2 regions of the Dactylosporangium sp. CS-033363 genome follow, and region 1 is predicted to be linked to the other one. Evidence: riboswitches for the same ligand, from Rfam matches in the RefSeq annotation. Region 1 holds a riboswitch; the other holds the start of a gene.
The links. A riboswitch is a leader RNA that binds a small molecule or an ion and turns the genes downstream of it on or off. The one in region 1 is predicted to bind cyclic di-AMP.
Positions count from the first base shown of each region.

Region 2: linked by a shared signal. The riboswitch ahead of ACQPZ4_RS31200 (NlpC/P60 family protein) and the one ahead of ACQPZ4_RS44345 (hypothetical protein) in region 1 are both predicted to bind cyclic di-AMP.

Region 1 covers NZ_CP192032.1:9,623,560-9,631,379, reverse strand. Annotated here, with positions in the region: gene ACQPZ4_RS44370 (hypothetical protein) at 1-966, opposite strand, end outside; gene ACQPZ4_RS44365 (aldo/keto reductase) at 1,029-1,856, opposite strand; gene ACQPZ4_RS44360 (TetR/AcrR family transcriptional regulator C-terminal domain-containing protein) at 1,867-2,781, opposite strand; gene ACQPZ4_RS44355 (FAD-dependent monooxygenase) at 2,849-4,024, shown strand; gene ACQPZ4_RS44350 (diguanylate cyclase domain-containing protein) at 4,104-5,642, shown strand; cyclic di-AMP (ydaO/yuaA leader) riboswitch at 5,713-5,855, shown strand; gene ACQPZ4_RS44345 (hypothetical protein) at 6,097-6,735, shown strand; gene ACQPZ4_RS44340 (SigE family RNA polymerase sigma factor) at 6,770-7,309, opposite strand; gene ACQPZ4_RS44335 (polyprenyl synthetase family protein) at 7,405-7,820, opposite strand, start outside.
Region 2 covers NZ_CP192032.1:6,744,007-6,751,826, forward strand. Annotated here, with positions in the region: gene ACQPZ4_RS31180 (class I SAM-dependent methyltransferase) at 1-333, opposite strand, end outside; gene ACQPZ4_RS31185 (STAS domain-containing protein) at 437-1,405, opposite strand; gene ACQPZ4_RS31190 (MFS transporter) at 1,545-2,765, shown strand; gene ACQPZ4_RS31195 (glycoside hydrolase family 18 protein) at 2,937-3,959, shown strand; cyclic di-AMP (ydaO/yuaA leader) riboswitch at 4,080-4,256, shown strand; gene ACQPZ4_RS31200 (NlpC/P60 family protein) at 4,264-5,262, shown strand; gene ACQPZ4_RS31205 (GNAT family N-acetyltransferase) at 5,267-5,845, opposite strand; gene ACQPZ4_RS31210 (DUF6924 domain-containing protein) at 5,848-6,258, opposite strand; gene ACQPZ4_RS31215 (VOC family protein) at 6,336-6,734, shown strand; gene ACQPZ4_RS31220 (glycosyl hydrolase family 18 protein) at 6,808-7,820, shown strand, end outside.

The DNA of each region.
Region 1 (7,820 bases):
CCCGATGCCGGTCGCCTCCTGGTAGCGCCTCGTCGCCTCATCCACGGCATCGTCCGGTACCGCGAACACATCGGTCGGCGTCGCCAGGAACGCGAGCCCCAGGTCCGGCCGGCGCTCCCGCAGCCGCACGGTGAGCGCGTCGACGGCCATCGCGACGCGGACGTTGAGCGCGCCGTCCGCGTACACGTAGTTGCCGAGCACCAGCCGCCCGTCCTGGCCCTCGATCCAGTCCGCGACCCGCCCCAGGTCGTGCAGCAGGTCCGCGCCGCGCTGCTCGCCGGCGGCGGGGATGTGCAGGCGCCCGGCGTACCGCTCGGCCTGCTCGGTCAGCCGCTGCCAGATCGCCGGCCGCGGCAGGTCGACCGCGACCACGTCCGCACCCCAGCGCAGCAGCGCGCGCAGCGGCCCCATCTCCGCCCCCGCGCCGAGCACGACCACGCGCCGTCCGGGCAGCGCCAGCCACTCGGGATGCGCGGCGACGGTGCGGATCGTGTCCGCGCACGAGCGCTCGACCGTCCCGGCCGCGACCCAGCGCTCCAGCTGCCGGTCGAGCTCCTCGCCGCGCAGGTTCCTCCCCTTGTACGGCACGACGAGCTCCGGCTCCGCCTCCCCCCGCCCCTCGACGGTGACGGTGGCGAGCGGCTCCCCGGCAGGGTCGAACGCGGCCTCGAGCGGTTCCTCGTCGCCTTCCGCATGCCGCCGGTACCGCATCCGCTCATGCAACGACGCCAGCCCCTGCCGCGCGATCGTGAGCGCGGCCGCTCGCGACGGCAGCCCGGCCTCGACCAGCCGCCGGAAGTGCACGAGGTAGTCGCGCCGCCAGTCGGTCGACGCCTCCGCGCCCCGGGCCCCGACCGGATCGACCTCGCGCAGCGCGTCGGCGACCACGGCCCGCCCGAGCGCGGACGTGCTGGCCCGGCCCTCGACGCTGGGAATGACCACACCGGTCGGGTTCACATTCGGCACACCGGTCAGTCTGCCATCGCCGACGACGCCCGCAGCGGCAGCAGGTCATGCCGCACGGGGGCCTAGAACTCCTCCCAGGTCGCCGGGTCCTGCTTGACCGGGGACTGCGGCACCTCGTCGAACGCGGCCAGGTCGGCGGGGGTGAGCTCGAAGCCGAACAGGTCGGCGTTGGTGCGCTGGCGCTCGGGGCTGCCGGAGTGCGGTACGACGGTCAGGTCGCGCTGCAGCAGCCAGCGGAGCACCACCTGCGCCGGCGTCACGCCCAGCCGCTCGGCGACGGCGGCGATGCCGGAGTGCTCCAGGACGCCCGTGTTGCGTTCGAGGGGGCTCCAGGCCTGCACGACGGTGCCCTTGGCCTGCACGGCCGCGACGAGGTCGGGGCGGGCGTGCGAGGGGGAGACCTGCAGCTGGTCGACCGCGGGCACGATGCCGGTCTCGGCGACCACGGCGTCGATGTGCTCGGGCAGGAAGTTGGACACGCCGAGCGAGCGGATCAGGCCCTCGCGGTGCAGGTCGGCCATCTCGGCGTACGACTCCACGTAGCGCGCGACCCGCGGCAGGGGCCAGTGGATGAGGTACAGGTCGACGTAGTCCAGGCCGAGGCGCTCGAGCGAGGCCTCCAGGGCGGCGCGGGTCGAGCCGCGGCCCTGGTCCGAGCCGCGCAGCTTGGTGGTGACGAAGAGCTCCGCGCGGGGCAGGCCGGACTCGCGCACGGCGGCGCCGACGGCGTCCTCGTTGCCGTACGCCGCGGCGGTGTCGAGCAGGCGGTAGCCGGAGGCGATCGCGGCCAGCATCGCGTCGGTGGCGGGGCGGCCCTGCAGCGGCCAGGTGCCGTAGCCCACGACCGGCATGTCGGGCCCGGAGTTCAGCTTCACGGTCGGGATGCTCATACGACCCACCCTACGCACCGTCGATCAGCGCCGAGAGGCCGTCCAGCAGCCGCTCCAGGCCGAACTCGAAGATCGTGTTCAGGTCGTACTCGACCGCCTCCCCGCCCAGGGCGGCCAGCCGGGTGAGCGCCGGGAACGCCCCGCCCGCGACGATGCGGGCGAAGCGGGCCTCCTGCGCGGTGAACCACTCCACGTTGTCCACGCCGGTGTCCTGCTCGGCGTTGGCCTCCCACTCGAGGTTGACGGCCGTACCGCGGACGTGGTTGGCCAGCATCATCGAGGCCTGCATGGCGAGCGGGAGCGGCACGCCGGCCCGCTCCAGCGCGGCCATGTTCCACTCCGTGTGCGCCATCGCGTGCTCGGCCATCGGGGGACGGGTGAACGACATCACCTCGGCGACCCACGGGTGGCGGCGGTACACGCCCCACTGCAGCCGCGCCGACGTGGCCAGGCTCGCCCGCCAGCCGGACAGGCGCTCCGGGGGCGGGATCGGGGCCTCGGCGAACGCGGCGTCCGTCATCAGCACAAGGAGCTCGTCCTTGTTGGTGACGTGCCGGTACAGCGTCATCGTCGGCATGCCGAGCACGCTCGCCAGGCGGCGCATGGAGAGGGCGGCCAGGCCCTCGGTGTCGGCCAGGCGGATCGCGGTGGCGACCAGCCGGTCCACCGGGGCGGGTTCGTCGACGGCGCGCGGCTGCGGCCGGCGGCGGGCGACCACGGTGCCGATCCCGGGGTGCGGCTCGACCAGGCCCTCGGTGCGCAGCGCGGTGAGCGCCTTGGTCGCGGTGGCCATGGCCACGCCGTACGTGCGCATCAGCTCGCGGGTCGACGGGACGCGGTCGCCGGGGCGGAGTTCACCCGCGGCGATGGCGGCCCGGATGCGCGTGACGATGCGCTGAAACGGGGGCTCGGAAGCGTGCTGCACTAGTGCACACCCTACTCACCCGCGCGCATCGTGGAGCGCGGCGTGCCGGTGTTCGTACGGTGTACGCATGACCAAGGTTCTGATCTCCGGCGCGAGCATCGCCGGGAACGCGCTCGCCGCCGGGCTGGCGCGGCGCGGCTGCTCCGTCACCGTCGTCGAGCGGGCGCCGGCGATCCGGCCGGGCGGCTACGCGGTGGACATCCGCGGCGTCGCGCTCGAGGTCGCGGAGCGCACGGGCGTCGCGGCGCAGGCACGGGAGCTGCGCACCGACACCGAGGGCACCAGCTTCGTCGACGCCAACGGCCGGAGGGTGGCGACGCTGCCGCTCGGGTTCGGGGTGCTCGACCCGGCCGACATCGAGATCATGAAGGGCGACCTCACGCGGCTGCTGCACGCCGGGGTGCCCGCGGGCGTGGAATGGATGTTCGGCAATACGGTCGAATCGCTCGAACAGCACGGCGGCGGCGTGCGCGTCACGCTGCAATCCGGCGGGGCGCGCGAGTTCGACTACGTCGTCGGGGCCGACGGCATCCATTCGCGCATCCGGGAGCTGGCATTTCCGAAACCGCCGCAGCCGTACGTCCACCACCTCGGCAGCAACAGCGCGGTCTTCACCGCGCCGAATGAGCTCGGGATCGAGCGCTGGCAATTGGTCCGATCGATGCCGGGCCGGGTGATCAGCATCAAGACGGACCGCGGCTCGGAAACGGTCAAGGTGACGCTGCTCTACGGCGGGTCCATGCCCCCGCGCGACCGCGCGGCGCGGATGCGCGAGATCGAGCAGAAGTTCGCCGGGTCCGGCTGGGTCGTGCCGCGGCTGCTGGAGCACATGCGGCAGGCCCCGGACCTCTACGTGGCGCCGAACGCGCAGGTCAGGATGCCGGGCTGGACGGCCGGCCGGGTCGCGCTGATCGGCGACGCGGGCTACGCGCCCTCCTCGCTGACCGGCCAGGGCAGCGGGATGGCGCTCGTCGGGGCGTACCTGCTGGGCCTGATCATCGCCGATTCGGGCGATCTGCGCGAATATGATCGGCAGCTGCGGGAGTTCGTCGACGTCAATCAACGCGCGGCCATGGGACCCGCGCGCGGGTTCGCGCCGAAAAACGAACTCGCTGCCCGAATGCAGAACCTGAGCATCCGGATGATGCCGTACATGCCTGGACGCAACCTCGTGATCTCGGCGATGATGCGCGAGGCGCGGCGCGCGGCCGGGGCGCTGACCCTGCCCGTAGCAATCTTGTGACACCAAAGGGTTTACTTCATATCCGGTTTGATGCGTCGATGTAGGGGTGCAAGGTCGGCCGGAACTGGGTAGGCGTGCGATGGAGCGTGATCGGGACACGGCGATGGCCGCGATCCGTTCCGTGTACCGCATCACCGGCCGGATCAACACCGGCAGCACCCTGGCCGAGACCCTGCAGCTGATCGTGGACGCCGTGGTCGACGGCACCGGGTTCGCCGTGGCCGTCGTCAACTACCTGCACCCCGAGGGCGTCTACGAGGCGGTCGCGCTGGCCGGCTCCGAGGAGGCGGGGGAGACGCTGCTCGGGGCCCGCTACCCGGCGGCCGAGCTGGACGAGTACCTCGAGCGGGCGGAGGTGTGGGGGCAGCTGCGGTACCTGCCGCACGAGCGGCACAGCACCCACATTCATTCGTGGGTACCCGATGCGGTGCCCGGCGGCGACGAGGTGCCGGAGGACGAGCGCTGGCACCCCCTCGACGCCCTGTTCGCCCCGCTGCGCGCGCCCAGCGGCGAGCTGGTCGGCATCCTCGGCGTCGACCTGCCCTCCGACGGGCGCCGGCCCGGCCCGCTGCAACGCGAGCTGCTGGAGATGCTCGCCGCCCAGGCCGGCATCGCGATCAACAACGCCAACCTGGTGGAGGCCCTGCAGCGCGAGCGGCGGCACCTCGCGGCCAGTGAGGAGGCCTTCCGGCTGGCATTCACCGGTGCGGGCACCGGGATGTGCATGCTCGGCCTCACCGGCGTCTCCCAGGCCCGGATGACCCGCGTCAACCCCGCCCTGTGCGAGCTGCTCGGCCGCTCGGAGACGGAGCTGCTGGAGCTGCGCATCGCCGACGTGCTGCACCCGGACGACCTGGACCTGGCCCGGCTCGCGTTCGCGGCGGCGACGACGGGCAAGGGCACGCCGGTGCGGGATTACGAGATCCGGTGTGTGCGCGGCGACGGTACCGTCATCTGGGTCTCCACCACCCTCTCGCTCGTGGCCGGCCCGCCCGCCTTCGGCATCCTGCAGGTCCAGGACATCACCGGGCGCAAGGCGGCCGAGGCCGACCTGGTGCGCCGGGCCTCCCGCGACCCGCTCACCGGCCTGGCCAACCGCGACGCCCTGGCCCCGCCGCTCGCCGCCGCCATCCGCCGCGCCCACGCCGGCCTCGGCGACAGTGTGCTGCTCTTCTGCGACCTCGACGACTTCAAGGTCGTCAACGACACGCGCGGGCACGACGCTGGCGACGCGGTACTCGTGGCCGTGGCCCAGCGGCTCTGCGGGCTGGTCCGCCCCGGCGACACCGTGGCCCGCCTGGGCGGCGACGAGTTCGTGGTGCTGGCCCAGGACCTGGCCGGCACCGACGCCGCGGCGCTGCTCGACCGGGTCGAGCGGGCCATCGCCGCGCCGGTGGTGCACGACGGGCACGTGCTGCGCGTGCGGGCCAGCGTCGGGGCGGCCGTGATCGATGCCACCTGCCAGGATGCGGGCGCCGCCCTGAGGATGGCCGACCGGGCGATGTACCAGGTGAAAGGCCATCGACACACCCTGGGGATGACCGAACGGGTGACAGCGCACGGTGAGCGTTCCGGTGCGCCGGGTGGTATCCCGTTGCTCTGGTTGGCCGAGCCTTAAACCGCCCAGTACTGTCGGGTGGTCTGCTCCGGGCGACGCGCCCCGAATCGCGGGGACACCGGACAGGCGCCGTCGAGCCGCGCCGCACCTTTCAGCGTCGCGGGCCGGGGACCCATCGCAGTCCTTGGGGTGTATCCGTGACCGAGTCACGGTAGGGCGAATCCTCCCGTCCGAACCCGTCAGCTAACCCGGTAGGCGGCACCGGAAGGAGACAGCTCGTGCTCTTCGACGCCATCGCCGTCAACTCCTCGGACGGGTGATCGCCGGGACCCTGATCCTGGCCCGTCACACCCGCTGACCGCCGCACCTGCCGCCGCGCGATCCCTTTGTGCACCACGGGATCGTGCCGATGGCGTGCGCCCAGATCTCCCGAGGATTGACCTTGCTGAAACCCTTGCCGCGCCAGTTCCGGCCGCGACATCGCCGGGCTCTGCAGCCCGTGAAACCGGCGGCCGTGTCCGCCGTCGTCCTGTCCGCCACGCTGCTCGCCTCCGGTTCGGCCGGAGCGTCGGCGCCTTCGGCCGGTCCGGCCCGTCCGCCGGTCGCGTCCACCGCTTCGCCTGCTTCGCCGCTTTTTGCCGCTGATGCCTCGCTTGTCGTCGAGGCTCCGGTGTACGGGTGGGCCGCGCTCGCCGACGCGCCCGCGCCCCCGGCCCCGCCGCGCCCGGTCGCCGGGCTCGACCAGACCCAGATGAACAACGCCATCGCGATCGTCAAGCAGGGCCGGGCGCAGGGCGTGCCGGAGAAGGGCCTCGTCGTCGCGGTCGCCACCGCCATGCAGGAGAGCGACCTGTACAACGTGGCCAGCCCGGCGGTGCCGTCCTCACTGAAGCTCCCGCACGACGCGGTCTCGACCGACCACGACTCGGTGGGGCTGTTCCAGCAGCGGGCGAGCCAGGGGTGGGGCAGCGTGCCGGAGCTCATGGACCCGGCCCACTCGGCGATGCTGTTCTACAACGCGCTGGCCCAGATCCGCGGCTGGCAGTCGATGAGCGTGACGGGGGCGGCGCAGGCGGTGCAGCGGTCGGCGTACCCGAGCGCGTACCAGAAGCACGCCGACCGCGCCGCCCAGGTCGTGGCCGCGATCGCCTGACCTGCCACCCACCGCGCTCGCCGTTCGTCGGTGCTCATCTCCCCGGCGCCGATGCTCCTTTCGCGGCATCGGCGTCGGCGTCGGCCTCGTTGAGCAGGCGGCGCATCGTGGCGAGCGCGGCCGAGGTCTGGCTCTTGACCGTGCCGGCCGCGCATCCGAGCGTGGCGGCGGTGTCCTCGACCGACAGGTCGTAGAAGAAGCGCAGCACCAGGACCGCCCGCTGGCCCCGGGGCAGCCGCGCGAGGGCGCCGTGCAGGTCCAGCCCGGCCGGTACGCCCTGCAGCGCGGCGTCCTCCTGCGGGCGGTCCGGCAGCCGGTCGACCAGGGCGACCCGGGCCGCCCAGCCGCGCCTTCGCTCGTCGATGAAGCGGTGGACGAGGACCCGCCGCACGTACGCGTCGACGTTGTCGGCCCGCCGGACGCGGCGCCAGCGCAGGTACACATCGGTGAGCGCGCACTGCACGATGTCGTCGCCCCGGGTCCAGTCGCCGCAGAGCAGGTAGGCCGCGCGGCGCAGGCCCGGCAGGCGCGACCGCACGAACTCGTGGAACTCGTCCTCGACGGGGTCCGCCACGGTGGTCCCTCCCGGCTGTCACCCCCTTGGGCGCAACCGGGCCGGGAACCGTTTCGCCCGTTATCGAGGCGTTGCCGTGCCCGGCATCGTTTCGCTCAGCGCGGAGTCGCGGTGGCGCGGCGGGCGAGGGAGACCAGTTCGGCCACCGCGGCCGGTGGGGAGGCGAGGTCGAGCGCGAGGAGGGCCTGGGACAGCAGTTCCTCGGCCTGCCGGCGGCACCAGTCGCGGGCGCCCGACTGTTCGATCGTCTTCGCGGCGCGTTCCACGTCGGCGTCGCCGATGCGGGTGCGGGTGTCGAACAGGTCGGCCAGTTCGTCGGCGCCGGCCGCGATCGCCGCCGCCACGGGCAGGGAGCGCCGGCGGCGGCGCAGGTCGGAGCCGAGGCTGCCGAGGTCCTCGATGAACTGGACGGCCAGGCCCAACCGTACGCCGAACAGCCGCAACCGCTCGACCTGGGCCGCGTCGCCGCCGCCGGCCACCGCGCCCAGGGCGCAGGCGCAGCCGAACAGGG
Region 2 (7,820 bases), 2.9 Mb from region 1:
GAAGAACACGACGTCGAAACGCTCGCCCGGGGCGTACCCGAAGATGTCGGCGCCGGCGAATGTGACGTTCGACGGCGCTCGCTCCCGCGCGATCGCGAGCGTTTCCGGCGCGGCGTCGACGGCGAGCACCGAATCGGCCTCGCGGGCGAGCGCCTCGGTCCAGAGGCCGGTGCCGCAGGCGAGCTCGAGGACACGGCCGCGCGGGGCCATCGCGGCGACCAGCCGGGCGATGCGGGTGCGGGCCGCGTCGACGTCGCCGTACGCGGTGGCGTCGTACTCCGCCGCGCGGCTGCGGTAGTAGCCGACCTGCTCGGCCAGCACGTTGTCCGTCATCGGTCCATCCTGCCTCAAGCACGCACACCGCCGGTGCGCGCTTCCGCCCCGGCACGGTCGGGTCATGACGCGGTGAGCATGCCGCCAACGATGCCGGCGGACCTCAGCGGCGGGCCGCGGTCGGCAGGCGGGCCGCGGTCGGCAGGCGGGCCTCGTCCTCCACGAAGCTCAGCGGCGGGCGGGGGTCCAGGCGATCGAGCACCGTGCGGGCGATGTGGCCGGGGCCGGCAAGGAGATAGCAGTCCACGGCGCCGTCCTCGCACCGGCGCACGGCGTCGATCAGGACCCGGGCGCCGGCCGCGGCCAGGAAATCCAGCTCGCGCAGGTCGATGACGAGCGATTGGCGAGGTGCCAGAGCGGCTACGGTACGGCGAAGCAGCTGCCTGCATCCCGGAGCTGTCACGGCGTCCAGGGCACCGCCGAGCAGTACTGCCATGCCGTCGGTCGTTCGGGTCACGCTGACGCCCGGGGGTGTCGGGTCGGCCGTGCGCGCGCGCCGGGGCAGGGTGGGGGCGGCCGGGACGCCCGCCATGGCCTCGGCGGCGAACCCGGCGAGGCGGTCCTGGCCCGGGTGTGGGCCGGGCGTGCGGTACTGCAATGACAGTACGCCCAGCGGGTCGCCGCGCTCGTCGCGCAGGAGGTAGGCGTGGACGGCGGCGAACCCCAGGTCGGTGGCGGGGGCCACGCGCTCGAGGACGACCGGGTCCGTCATGTCCGGGCCGACACCGGCGGCGGTCAGGAAGGCGGTGAGGCGGTCGCGCAGGCGCAGGGGCACGCCGCTGTGGCGGACCGTGCGCAGCGCGGTGGTCTTGGGGTCGAAGACGTGCAGGGTGCAGGCGTCGGCGAGGCGGCCCGCGGCCACCACGATCGCGGTGCGGACGATGTGGCGGTCGGCCAACGCCAGGAACTCGGGCGCCACGAGGGTTTCGGGGTCGGCGCGCAGCCGGCGGTGGAATTCCGCGAGGACCCCACGGCGGCTGGCGCGCATTTCGGCGTCGATGACGTCCTGTTGCTGGCGCGGCGGTAGGCCGCGCCGCGACCGTACGCCGCCGATCGGAGCATCTGGGTCCATGCCGCGCTCCGTCACCGTTGTCGCCTCGGCGGGATGCCGCCGGCTCAGCTCACCCTACTCCCGGGCCGGCAAAGCCGCAGCGCACACACTCGACATCGAGTTCGCGGTAAGGGCCTGAGACCCGTATGGTGCTGTACCCGTGAACAGGTTGGTCGAGGTTGCGGTGCCGGAACGGCTGGGGCGCGGGTACCGGTGGTTGCTCGCCTCATCGTGGACCAGCAACCTCGGCGACGGGATCGCGCTGGCCGCCGGGCCGCTGCTCGTGGCCTCGCTCACCGACAACGCGTTCCTGGTGTCGCTGGCGGCGTTGTTGCGGTGGGCGCCGCCGCTGGTCTTCGGCCTGTACGCGGGCGTGCTCTCCGACCGGCTCGACCGGCGGCGGATCGTGATGGCCGCGGACGGGCTGCGCGGGGTCGTGCTCGTCGCGCTGGTGGTGCTGCTGGTCACCGGCCATCTCCCGGTCGCCGGTGCGCTGGTGGCGATCGGGCTGCTGACGGTGGGTGAGGTGTTCGCCGACAACGCCGCGCAGACGATCGCGCCGATGCTGGTACCACGGGACGATCTTGTTCTTGCAAACGCGCGGCTGCAGGCGGGCTATATCACGCTGAACAACCTCGTCGGGCCGCCGATCGGGGCGCTGCTGTTCGCGGCGGGGCACGCGTGGCCCTTCGCCGCCGAGAGTGTGCTGGTCGTGGCCGGGGTCGTGCTCGTGTCGCGGATGGCGCTGCCGGCCGATCCCGCGGCGTCCGAGCGACCCGCGGGGGTGCGGCACGCCGTCGTCGAGGGGCTGCGGTGGACCGCCGGGCACGCCGCCGTGCGCACGCTGTCGCTGACGATCCTGATCTTCAACTTCACGTTCGGGGCGGCGTGGTCGGTGCTCGTGCTGTACGCGCAGCAGCGGCTCGGACTCGGGCCGACCGGCTTCGGCGTGTTCACGACGCTGGGCGCGGTGGGCGGGCTGGTCGGCACCGGGATGTACGGCTGGCTGACCCGGCGCGTGAGCCTGGGCAACATCATGCGGGCAGGCCTCATCATCGAGACGCTGACGCACCTCGCCCTGGCCGTGACGACGTCACCCTGGCTCGCGGGGGCGATCATGTTCGTCTTCGGGGCGCACGCCTTCATCTGGGGTACTACGTCGCTGACGGTCCGGCAACGCGCGGTGCCGACGCAGCTGCAGGGGCGGGTGGGCAGCGTCAACACGATCAGCACGTTCGGGGGGCTGGTGGTGGGCTCGCTGATCGGCGGGACGCTGGCCACGCAGGTCGGCGTGACGGCGCCGTTCTGGTTCGCGTTCGGGGGGTCGGCGGTGTTCGTCGTGCTGTTGTGGCGCTCGCTGGCGCGGATCGCGCACGGGTAGCTCGGCTCGGGAAAATGTCGTACCCGGGTGGCAGGATGTGGTGACACGAGGGCCGGCAGCAGCGGGATAGCAGTATCCCGTGCCGGCGGCGTATCCGACCCGGCCGGTGTCCGCCCCGCCGCCGGGGCAGCCGGGGTGGCCGGCTTCCTGAAATCCGGTACAACATCAAGCATGGTTGTTCTGGGAGCCTATTTTCCGGCGTCTAGTGCTGACGCGTACCCGATCGCGAACATTCCGGCCGGTGAGCTGACGCATCTGTTCTACGCGTTCGGGACCATCGAGCAGGGGCACCTCACGCTGCCGCGGGACGCCCCGGCGCACCTCGAGGCGCTCGCCGGGCTCAAGCGGGCGCATCCCAGGCTCCGGACCGTACTGTCGATCGGCGGCTGGGGTGCCGGCGGCTTCTCCGACGCGGCGCTGACGAAGCAGTCGCGGGCCGCGTTCGTGGACGAGACGCTGGCGCTCCTGAAGGACTTCGACGGGGTCGACCTGGACTGGGAGTTTCCGGTCTCCGGCGGGCCGGCCGAGGTCGTGCACCGGCCCGAGGATCGACGCAACGCGACGCTGCTGGCCCAGGACCTCCGGGCGCGGCTCGGGGACGGCAAGATCCTCACCGCGGCGTTGCCCGCCGCGCGGTTGCAGTCCGCCGGGGCCTATGACCCGGCCGAGAGCTTCGAGATCGCGGAGCTGGCCAAGGTGCTCGACTTCGTGAATCTCATGACGTACGACTTCGGGACCGGGTTCTCGCCGATCGCGACGTTCAACGCTCCACTCGAAGGCATCACCACGGCCGTCGACGACTACCTGCGGGCCGGGGTCGCGCGGGAGCGGCTGGTGCTCGGGGTTCCGTTCTACGGGCGGGGATTCCTCGTCGACGAGGCCGGCGAGCGGGCGGGGCTGGGGCGGCCTCAGGTCGGTACCATGGAAGCTCCTGAATATCGGGACATCGTGAACTCCTTCCTGCCCGATCCGGCCTGGGAGCGGCACCGGGACCCCGTTGCGCGGTCGCCGTGGCTCTATCACGCCGGGAAGCGGGCGTTCGTGAGCTATGAGGACGCCTTGTCGATCGAGGAGCGGGCGGCGTTCGCGGCGCAGCGGGGACTCGCGGGGGTGTTCACGTGGCAGCTGGCCGCGGATGACGACCGGCACAGCCTGCTCGGGGCCATGACGCGGCCGTTCGCCGGGGATCTTTGAGTCTGCGTTAAGTGTTGCTTAGATCGAGGCCGCGGCATTCCGTTGCCGAGATGTTGTCGTTACGTTTGGTGCAGCTCGACCGGTCCTCGTCGCTCAACCGGGCGGCCCGGGCGGGCGCCGCCGAGTCGTACGCCGGGCCTGTGAACAGGTCTCGGCGCGTGAGCCGGGGACCCAATGGGGCGGGAGTCGTTGCCGCCCATGGGGTGAATCCGTGACCGTGCGTGATGGTCGCGGTAGGGCGCACCTTCTTTCCGCCCGAACCCGTCAGCTAACCCGGTAGGCGGTCCGGAAGAAGGACGCTGTCGTGTTCATCGGACGTACGGCGCTGCGAGCGTGGCTCATCGGGCTGACGGTCGCGGCCGTGGTCGCTCCGGCGTGTGCCGCACACGCCGACCCGACGCACGAGGAGATCCAGGCCCAGATCGACAAGGGCAACCGGGACCTCGAGCTCATCGTCGAGGACTACAACAAGATCAATGGCGATCTGGAGGCGACGCAGGCCTCGATCACCAAGCTGGAGCAGGACCTGCAGCCGCTGCAGGCGAGCATGGACGAGGCCCGCAAGGGCGCCGACCAGGTTGCCGTCAACGCGTACAAGAGCGGCGGCAGCCTGGGCACGTGGTCGCTCATGCTGGGCGCCCAGTCCACCGACGGGTTCTTCGACCGGGTCGGGACGCTGGAGCAGATCTCGCGCAACCAGCAGGCGGACATCGCCACGTACACCGCGGCCAAGAACGGCTTCGACACCGAGAAGCAGCGGCTCAACGAGCAGCTCGCGGCGCAGAGCCGGCAGAAGACCGACATCGAGGCGCGGCGCAAGCAGATCGAGGGCAACATCGCCAAGCTCGACGACATGCAGAAGAAGGCCGACGAGGCGGCTGCGAAGGCCGCGGCGGCCAGCAAGGCCAAGACGACGAAGACCACCACGACGTCGAACCCGGGACCGCCGCCGGCCGTCTCCGGGGCCGCCGGGAAGGCCGTCAACTACGCGTGGGCGCAGCTGGGCAAGAAGTACGTCTTCGGCGCCGCCGGCCCGAACACGTTCGACTGCTCGGGGCTGACCATGATGGCCTGGAAGGCGGCGGGCGTGACGCTGCCGCACAACGCCGCCCAGCAGTGGGGCAAGGTCAAGCACATCACGCGCAGTCAGCTCGCCCCCGGTGACCTGGTGTTCTACAACGGGCTCGGGCACGTCGGGATCTACATCGGCAACAACCAGATCATCCACGCGCCGAACAGCCGGACCGTGGTGAAGGTGGCGCCGATCGACATCGACTCGCTCTACGGATACGGGCGGGTCTAGCAGGTCAGCGGAGTTCGCCCGGGAGCAGGCCGAAGACCACCGTGTCGCGGCGCCCGGTCTTGAACCGGAGGTGCGAGCGCAGCAGCCCCTCCCGGACGAACCCGCAGTGTTCCGCCACCCGCGCCGAGGCGAGGTTGTCCGGGCCACAGGTCAATTCCAGCCGGTGTACCCCCAGTGCCCCGAACCCCCACCCCGCCAGCAACCGCAGCGACCGCGTGGCCACACCGCGCCCGCGCGACCAGGGCGCGACCCAGTAGCCGATCGACGCGCGGGACTGGGCGGGGTCGACGTCGTACAGGGACGCGGCGCCCCAGATGCGGGCGGGATCGGCGGGGTCGACGACGGCCAGGTTCAGCGATGCGCCGGCCAGGCGGTCACGCTCGTTGTCCGCGAGCGCGGCGTGCACCTGGGCCTCGGTGATCGGCTCGACGTGCGGCCACGAGAAGCGCTGGCAGAGTTCGTCGGAGAACGCGGCGTACCGTTGCGGCGTGTCCCGCTCCTGCCAGGGCCGCAGCAGGACGGTGCCGTCGGTGAGGTCGGGGTCGGGAAACGGCAGGGCGGACCGCGGCGGGTCGTCGGGCACGGCTACGCGGACTGGCCGCGGTAGGTGCCGGTCTCGTCGACGGCCTCGGCGAAGTCGGCGAAGTCCATGTTGGCGATGCTCAGGTTCGACGCGACCTCGGCGAAGGCGGCCGGCAGCACCCGGAACGAGCGGCCCGGCTCGTCGGCGAGGTCGACGGCGAGCAGCGGGTGCTCGTCGTCGGTCATGCTGGTCTCGTCGGCGAGGAAGAGCTCGTAGACCTTGTCGTCCTCGTCGGCGGCGTCGTCGATGTCGATGAGGTCGGCGATGGTGGCCCCGTCGTACGCGGGGTCGCCGATGTACGTGGCGTGGTCCTCGCCGAAGAGCGTCTGGAGCTCGGCCCAGGCGTCATCGTCGCTGAAGTCGACCCGCACCACGAGCGCGGTGAGATCGCGGGGCTGGGGCAGCGCCGTCATGGGCGGCATCATCCCATCCCGCGCCCCTTTCCCGCGCGGGGGGCGCGCCGGGGCCCGGCTGGAGTACAAACGGCGGCATGACCAGTCGCATCTCCGTGCTCGTGATCGACGCCAACGACCCCCGCCGGATCGCCGCCTTCTGGTGTGCCGTGCTCGGCTGGGAGGTGATCGAGGAGGAGCCGGGCGACCCGCTCGTGATCACCATCGGGCCGGCCGGCGGGTCGGCGCCGGGGATCGACGTGGTGGCCGTGCCGGAGCACAAGACGATCAAGAACCGGCTGCACCTGGACCTCCGCGCGGACGGCAGCACCCAGGCGGAGGAGGTCGAGCGGCTGATCGGCCTGGGCGCCCGCCGGGTCGACGTCGGCCAGGGTCCCGACGTCTCCTGGGTGATCCTCGGCGACCCCGAGGGCAACGAGTTCTGCGTCCTCTCGCGAAGCGTCCAGGACTTGCCCTTGTCCCAACGCATCGATTGAGATTAAAATCCCGGAAAACAGTTAACAACCTTAACTGTTTACATGGGAGTGCTCTCGGTACAGGAGGAGCGAGATGCGCAGACCCGGCAGGCTCTTCGCCGGCATAGCGGCCACCGTGCTCACGGCCGCCGTCGCGTGGACCACCGTCACGCTGAACACCACGGCGCAGGCCGCCACCACCAGCGGAGGCGTCAAGTTCGCCTACTTCACGCAGTGGGGCATCTACGCCAACGGTTTCTACCCCAAGAACCTCGACACCAGCGGCATGGCAGGCAAGCTCGACTACCTCGTGTACGCGTTCGAGAACATCAACCCCACGAACCTGAGCTGCTTCGAGAACGACTCCCCCGCGTCGCAGGACGAGAACAACCCCAACGCGGGGGACAACGCCGGCGACTCGTACGCCGACTACGGCAAGTCCTACGGCGCCGACATCAGCGTCGACGGGGTGGCCGACGTCTGGAACCAGCCGCTCGTGGGCAACTTCAACCAGCTCAAGAAGCTCAAGGCCAAGTACCCGAACCTGAAGATCCTGGTCTCGATCGGCGGCTGGACCTACTCGAAGTACTTCTCCGACGCCGCCTCCACCGACGCCAACCGCAAGCGGCTGGTGAGCTCCTGCATCGACATGTTCATCAAGGGCAACCTGCCGGTCCGCAACGGCTACGGCGGCGCCGGCTCCGGTGCGGGCGTGTTCGACGGCATCGACATCGACTGGGAGTACCCGGGCGCGGCCGGGCACACCGGCAACCACTACACCGCCGCCGACAAGACCAACTACACGCTGCTCATGGCCGAGTTCCGGGCGCAGCTCGACGCGCTCGGCGGCGGCAAGAAGTGGCTGACCGCGGCGGTACCGGCCGGCCAGGACAAGATCCGCATGATCGAGACGAACAAGGTCGGGCAGTACCTCGACTACGCCAACATCATGACGTACGACATGCACGGCGGGTTCGAGCCGCAGGGCCCGGCGAACTTCCAGGACCCGCTGTACGGCTCGCCGAACGACCCGAGCCCGGTGATCGCGCCCGGCACCGGGAAGTACAACATCGACTCCGCCGTGAAGGCGTGGGTCAACGGCGACGC